Regions from separate parts of the Pseudoalteromonas sp. S3178 genome, predicted to be linked through region 1. Evidence: riboswitches for the same ligand, from Rfam matches in the RefSeq annotation. Region 1 holds a riboswitch; the other holds the start of a gene.
The links. Region 1 has a riboswitch for lysine ahead of lysC (lysine-sensitive aspartokinase 3). Riboswitches for the same ligand answer to the same signal wherever they lie in the genome.
Positions count from the first base shown of each region.

Region 2: another riboswitch for lysine. It lies ahead of dapA (4-hydroxy-tetrahydrodipicolinate synthase); the one in region 1 lies ahead of lysC (lysine-sensitive aspartokinase 3).

Region 1 covers NZ_PNCW01000046.1:21,368-25,011, forward strand. Annotated here, with positions in the region: gene CWC11_RS13630 (MksB family condensin complex protein) at 1-45, opposite strand, end outside; gene nhaD (sodium:proton antiporter NhaD) at 258-1,505, shown strand; lysine riboswitch at 1,604-1,776, shown strand; gene lysC (lysine-sensitive aspartokinase 3) at 1,851-3,242, shown strand; gene CWC11_RS13645 (4'-phosphopantetheinyl transferase family protein) at 3,252-3,644, opposite strand, start outside.
Region 2 covers NZ_PNCW01000006.1:52,102-55,745, forward strand. Annotated here, with positions in the region: gene CWC11_RS01480 (PLP-dependent decarboxylase) at 1-301, opposite strand, end outside; gene CWC11_RS01485 (2,3,4,5-tetrahydropyridine-2,6-dicarboxylate N-succinyltransferase) at 301-1,041, opposite strand; gene dapA (4-hydroxy-tetrahydrodipicolinate synthase) at 1,057-1,941, opposite strand; lysine riboswitch at 2,070-2,266, opposite strand; gene CWC11_RS01495 (DNA-3-methyladenine glycosylase I) at 2,459-3,163, shown strand; gene CWC11_RS01500 (protein adenylyltransferase SelO) at 3,166-3,644, shown strand, end outside.

The DNA.
Region 1 (3,644 bases):
CCAATGTTCGCTAAGGGTATTAAGCAGCTTTTTAGCTGGGATCATATGAGGTTACAACATCCTAGTATTTTATTATTGAGTTCTTACAAAGGACTCATTATTACGTATTTTGCCTGCATATAGTATTCGTTTTTAAGACCATTTAATAATAGTTTTTGCACATCTGTGGTGCTAAAATCCGCACCAAAATTAGGAACGATCAAATGTGAGTTATTTGAACGTTCTGTTAAAACTATATCAAAGGTTATTTAACTACCATGGTCCCCTCGATAATTTTAACCCTAATAGCGATTGCCTTTTTACTGATCGTTATAGAAGATATAATTCACGTAAATAAAGCTAAAACAACACTCTTTTTTGGAACGCTTTGTTGGATTATACTTTTTGTTAACCCTCTTCATGGGCAAAGCCCAGCAACTATTCAGCATCTTCTCAACGAAAATATATTAGAAATAGCCTCACTGTGGCTGTTTTTAATGGCCGCCATGACCTTTGTCGCGTATTTAAACTCTAAAGGGTTTATTGAAAACATTGTGCACCGGGTAATGCCTAAAAGCATTAGCGAACGACAGCTTATGTTTTTAGTGGGCGGCTTTGCTTTTTTGTTTTCGTCTATTTCTGACAATGTAACCGCTACGCTTATATCACTTGCCGTGGTTATGTCGCTAAATCTTGAAGCTAAAAAGCTCATTAAATACGCCACACTTATTGTGTTTGGGGTTAACTCTGGCGGTGTATCGCTAATAACCGGTGATGTAACCACCTTAATGATATTTTTGGACGGCAAGGTTTCTATTGCAAACTTATTACTGCTTATAGCGCCTGCGTTTATAAGTGTAATGCTATTAGCGCTTTTACTCTCTATTGGTATGAAAGGGCAAATAGAGTTTGTGGGCTCGCAAAAAAAACGTATAGAAAAAACCGACATTACCATCGCCATCATATTTTTATCAACCGTGGTAAGTACGTTAACCCTTAGCGTAATTTATAGCGTACCGCCGCTATTAACGTTTTTATTTGGCTTATCGGTAATGTTTTTAGTGGCGCAATTTTTAATGCGCAAAAAAGATATAAACAAAGATATCATCGATTTTGTACGCGACATAGAATACGACACGCTACTGTTTTTTGTGGGTGTGCTTTTACTTGTTGGCGCATTAAAAGAAATTGGTATTTTAAGTAAATTTACCGATTTATATACAGTAATGGCACCTGAATACGCTAACTATTTAATGGGAATATTATCGGCAGGGGTTGATAACGTACCGCTTACAGCTGCGCTATTAAAAGCAGATATAGTAATGAGCCAGCAACATTGGTTGTCGTTTACTTATGCAACAGGTGTTGGTGGGTCAATGCTTATAATTGGTTCGGCAGCGGGTATTATTGCCATGAGCAAACTTAAAGCACTTACTTTTACTAGTTACTTTAAATTATCGCTGCAATTATTAATTTGTTATACCGTAGGTTATGCAGGCGCTTACTTTATGGGTGGTTTTGTTTAATATTTACTATAAATGCTTGACACCTAGACGTCTAAACGATAACTTTCAAAGCCCCGCTAATTAGCGGGGCTTTGTTTTATTAGCCAATAGTTAATAAAGCATTCAGAAGAGGTGCGATACTTAGGTATTTAATGGTAGGTGACGAACGCCCATAACCATTAAAGAGGGAAGTACTCGCCGAGAAAAACAATGGTACGTCGCAATTGTTTTTCGGTTTATGGGGCTGAATCCTCAAAACTGTCACCAATATAGGTGGAGAGCTTCTGGCAGCGGACACATCAAATGCATTCCTTTGCCAAGTTCTTCTTGTTTTTTAGTGGTTAAAATACCGCGAAAGGAGACTAAATGACTACCCAATCAGCGCCACAAACAGTGCCTAAAACAGAGTTAAGCGCAAAATCCGATTACATCGTTGCCAAATTTGGCGGAACCAGTGTTGCAAATTTTGAAGCGATGAGTCGCTGCAGCGAAATTATTGTTGCAGATAAAAGCGTACGTATTGTAGCTGTGAGCGCCAGTGCCGGCGTAACTAACCACTTAGTTGCACTGTGTAAATCAAGCATTACCCCAGAGCAGCGCCAAGAACACATTGATGGCGTGCTAGCCATTCAGCACGCTATTTTAGATGAGTTATCGCTTGATGCCGATTTAGCCGTAGGTTTTAACGAAACATTAAAAGCATTCCAAACACTAGCGATTGAAACACTAACAACTGATCAACAACACGATGAGCTACTTAGCTTTGGTGAGCGCTTATCGTCGTACTTATTTGCGCAAGTGCTGCGTTTAAAAGGCTTAAATGCCGACCGTTTTGATGTACGAAAAGTACTTAAAACCGACAGCCAGTTTGGTAAAGCAACACCAAATGTTAAAGCCACAGCGCAAGCGGCTAAAGAAGTATTAATTCCGCTATTAGATGAGCAAGTAATTGTAACTCAAGGTTTTGTTGGTAGCGACGAATTTGGCCAAACAACCACGCTTGGCCGTGGTGGTTCAGATTATAGCGCAGCATTACTTGCTGAGGCGATTAACGCTAAAAGCGTACATATTTGGACCGACGTAGTGGGTATTTTTAGCACAGACCCGCGTTTATGTGCCAAAGCAACGCCTATTGCCCGTTTAAGCTTTGACGAAGCCGCAGAAATGGCCACTTTTGGGGCAAAAGTATTGCACCCAGCTACTATTTTACCAGCCAGCCGGAGCCACATTAATGTATTTGTGGGTTCTAGCCGTGAGCCAGAGCGCGGTGGTACATGGATTGAGCGCGAAAAATCGCAGCAGCCAGGTATACGCGCCGTAACGCAACGTAAAAACCAAATTTTGCTCACACTTAAAAGCCCTGAAATGCTATTGGCAAGTGGCTTTTTAGCCCGTGTGTTTACCATTTTAAGTGAGTTTAATATATCGGTAGATTTAGTGACTACCTCTGAAATAAGCGTAGCCATTACCCTCGATAACGCGCCTAATGCGTCGCGCCCAGAGCTTGAGCAAGCGTGTTTAGATAAGCTTGCTGAATTTTGCCATGTATCGGTTGAAAACAACTTAACGTTAGTGGCACTTATTGGCTCAGAAATACAACTTCGTCAGCACGAAATGAACCTAATGAATGTACTAAAAGAGTTTAATATTCGTTTAATTTGCCATGGTGCAAGTAAGCACAACCTTTGCTTTTTAGTAGAGCAGGGCGAGTCAGATACCGTGGTACAAGCTATACATAGCCGCCTATTAGAGGCGTAAAATAAACAGTTAAAGTATAAAGTCTGTTATTAAAAAGCATCGCCAGTCGGTGCTTTTTTTATGCGCTACAGTTACATCAAAGTGGGTGTGTTTGTTATTACTTTCAACGGTAACACAGTTACTTGATGCACTCAGTGTTGCCATATTTAACTCGTTAAACACATTAGGGCTAAGCAATTTAGCAATAGGGCGGCTGGTGGCTTTAGCAAGCGACTCTTTTAATGTCCAAATTCTAAAAAAGGTATTAGCTTGGGTTTGCGTATTACTTGGCTCAGTAATTAGGGCTATTTCGTCTGCATGATAAAAATGTTTTGCGAGCTTTTCAAACGGGCGCTTTAGGCTTATTTTTTCAATATCAAAACCAAACTCAGTTTTCGCTAAGTTAAGGGCTACGCCAACCAG
Region 2 (3,644 bases), on a different contig from region 1:
GTTTAGGGCTCTTTGCAGGCCCTGTGTTGAGCACGCGCTGCGAACTAATACCTTGTGCAAGTACTTGTTCAAGTTCACCTTTACTTGCTACGTCAAAGTTAAAGCCTGCGCTATCTAAGCTTTGAATAATCTTAGAAAGCGGGTTCGCTTTTACTGCATACCAAAGTTTTACATCGGTTTGCGCAACTAAGCGCGTAAGGTGTGCGTTTAGTCTATCTAAGTCGTAAACAAAAAAAGGAGTATCAAGCTGCTGTGTAAGCGTATTAACAGCGGTTTTGATTGGCGTGCTCAAAAAGCTCATTATCGTAAAACCTCTTCTAGCAATAATGATGCATCGCTTTGTTCGTCGCGGTATTTAACAATTAACGCACACGACATGCTTAAGCCTTGCTCACGTGCCCATTCGTTAGACGCCGGGCGAGAGCCAGGTATTACAATTGCGTACTCTGGGATTGGTTCGCCTTTATCAAGCTGACGCTCATTAACGCAGTCGTATACCGGAATGGTTGCAGATAAACGTACGCCAGGTGCCAGTACTGCACCTTTTTTAATAACTACGCCTTCAACAATGACACAACCTGCGCCAATAAAGGCATCGTCTTCAACTACTACAGGGCTTGCACCAATTGGCTCAAGTACACCGCCAAGTTGCACAGCTGCGCTCAAATGTACGTTTTTACCTACTTGTGCACACGAACCAACTAATGCGTGGCTATCAACCATCGTGCCTTCGTCGATGTATGCGCCAATGTTTACGTACGCTGGTGGCATAATAATAGTGCCTTTAGCTACGTATGCACCACGACGAACGCTTGAACCACCAGGTACCATACGCACGCCATCGTCAGTACTAAACTCTTGCGGTGCAAGGTTGTGTTTATCTACAAAACCACCTACAAACTCAGTGTTAGTGCCATTTTTAAAGGCTTCTAAAATGCCTTGTTTTACTTCTACGTTAGCTTCCCATTGGCCGCTTTCGTTTTGTGATGCTGCGCGTACTGCGCCCGATTCTAAATTATTTAGTAGTTCTAACCAGCTCATTATAAAAACCTGTATTTAATGCCAAGATAAAATGGTGTCGTTTGCAGTGGTAATGCAATCGGTTTGCGTTAACTCAAGATGTGTTAAAGGTGGGCGCAGCAAAGGGCTACTTAAGCGGCCTTGTTGGTGCATTAACACTTTAACGGGAATGGGATTTGCAACAGCAAAAAGGCTATTAATAGCGCGAGTCCACTGAGCAAATAAATTGGGGTGTTGGCCACCTAGGCTGCGTTTTACAAACTCGTGCGTTTGTTTTGGCCACGCGTTTGCCGCAACCGATACTAAGCCTTTTGCCCCAGCTTGCGCGAAATAGGGCATAAGTGCATCGTCGCCACTGTATAGCGCTAAATTAGGCGCAGCTTGTCGGTATGCTTCAAATTGGGTGATGTTGCCACTGGCTTCTTTTAACGCCCACAGCTTTGGATGCGCCTGTAGATTTTCGATGGTTTGCACCGGAATACTTACACCGCTTCTACCTGGTACGTTGTATAACATACACGGGTGCGCGCTTACGTTTAATAAGCTTTCGTACCAATGAGTTTGCCCTACAGCACCTGGTTTTGCATAAAGGGGCGAGCCTAGTAAGTAACTGTGAATAGGTAATTGGTTACAGTAGCTAACCCACTCTTTTTGTTGGGCTAAATTGCTACCGCCCACAGCAACCATAAGCGGCACACGGGGCTTTAACTGGCACACGTGCTCAACAATGGCTTGCTGCTCTTTAAGTGTAAGCGCTAAGCCTTCACCTGTACTACCAAGGAGTAAAATACCGTTTTGCGCGGCTTCTTGTTCACTAACGAGAGTTGTCAGTGTGTCGTAGTCAACATTACCTTGTTGATCAAACGGCGTTACAAGCGCTGTCCACAGTGCGTAGTCGTCTAAATTGAAGTTGTTGATCATCTCTTACGAACCTATAAGGTGTTCGAGATATTAAAGGGGCTTTATGATGTGAGCCGCATTAACGTCGTTCGAACAGTATTCGAAGAGCGAATGGGCTTAAAATAATAGGGCGCACGGCCTTATTATTTAAGACCAGAAGCTCTCCACCAAACTAATAAGCTGCTAAAAAACAGCTCTTGGTGACAGTCGCTAGGATTCAACCTAGTCGCCCGAAGTAATTGCTTCGCAAAAGCGTTTACCTCTCGGCGGTATTCCCCTGGCGTATGCTCACTGGAGTTTGCGCTCCTAACATACGCTACCTGAATAACGCACCTCTTCTAGCCCTTTGTATTTTGTTTTAACTAATAAGGCTTTAACAAAATACAATTTAAATAGGGTAATTGCGGCGATTAAAACATTTTAGCCGTCTAGGTGTCAAGCTGCTAAATATAGATTAGCTCATCGAAAATAGTGGTGGTTACGTATTGGCTGCTTTTCTCGTACACTAACCCTATGAGCAGCGAGGTATTTAATAAGTATGGAAAAATTTAGTGATATTTATAAGCGAGCGGTAGAGCGAAAAGGCTCTGAAAAAATGCTTAAGTTATTACTCTCAAAACCTTTATCTAAAAAAGCGTTAAGCACGTTAAGTGACGACGATTGGCTTGAGGAATTTACTCGAAAAGTATTTCAAAGTGGCTTTTATTGGTCGGTAATAAACAGCAAATGGCCGGGCTTTAGAGAGGTTTTTTGGGAGTTTAGTGTTGATAAATTACTAATGATGCCGCCCGATATGCTAGAGCAAAAAGCAACGGATGAGCGCATCATTCGTAATTATAAAAAAGTGAAAACGATTCCTGAAAATGCTTACATGATCCACGAAATAGCTCAGGAACATGGCAGTTTTAGCAAGTTTATTGCTCAGTGGCCAACAGATAATATTATTGGCTTGTGGGCGCATTTAAAAAAACAGGGCGCTCGATTAGGTGGGAATACCGGTCCGTATGCCTTAAGAGCGCTCGGTAAAGATACATTTTTACTTTCGCGCGATGTAGAAAGTTACCTAAGAGCACATAAAATTATTGATGGTGGGCTACAAACTAAAAAATCACTCACTGCAGCGCAGGCATTTTTTAACGAAATGCAAAAGCAAAGTGGTTTAAGCCTACAAGAACTTAGTTTAATTGTGGCCTATAGCGTTGGCGATAACCGGGTTGGCATACGCCAAAAGGCAGAGGATTAATAATGAAATTAGTGCCTAGATACACAGACATAGCAGATAACTTTGCGATAGAGGATAACCCATCGAGTGTTGCTGCTCCGCAGTTGCTATTGTGGAATACATCGTTAGCTGAGCAATTTAATCTAGATGTTGAGCCGCAGCTGCGTGCTAGCATTTTTGCAGGCAACGAGCCGCAATCTGTAAAGACAGTGGCACTGGGTTATTCTGGGCACCAGTTTGGACACTTTTCACCACGTTTAGGTGATGGGCGAGCGCATTTGCTTGGTGCTATTAGCGACGATAAAAATCAGCTATGGGATATTCAACTAAAAGGCTCCGGCGCTACGCCTTACTCTAGAGGGGGCGATGGACGCTGTGCATTAGGCCCTGCAATTCGTGAATATATTATGAGTGAGGCCTTACATGCGTTAGGTATTAAAACCACGCGCTGCTTAGCTGTTGTAGGCACAGGAGAAGCGGTTTACCGTAATCCCCCTCAGCC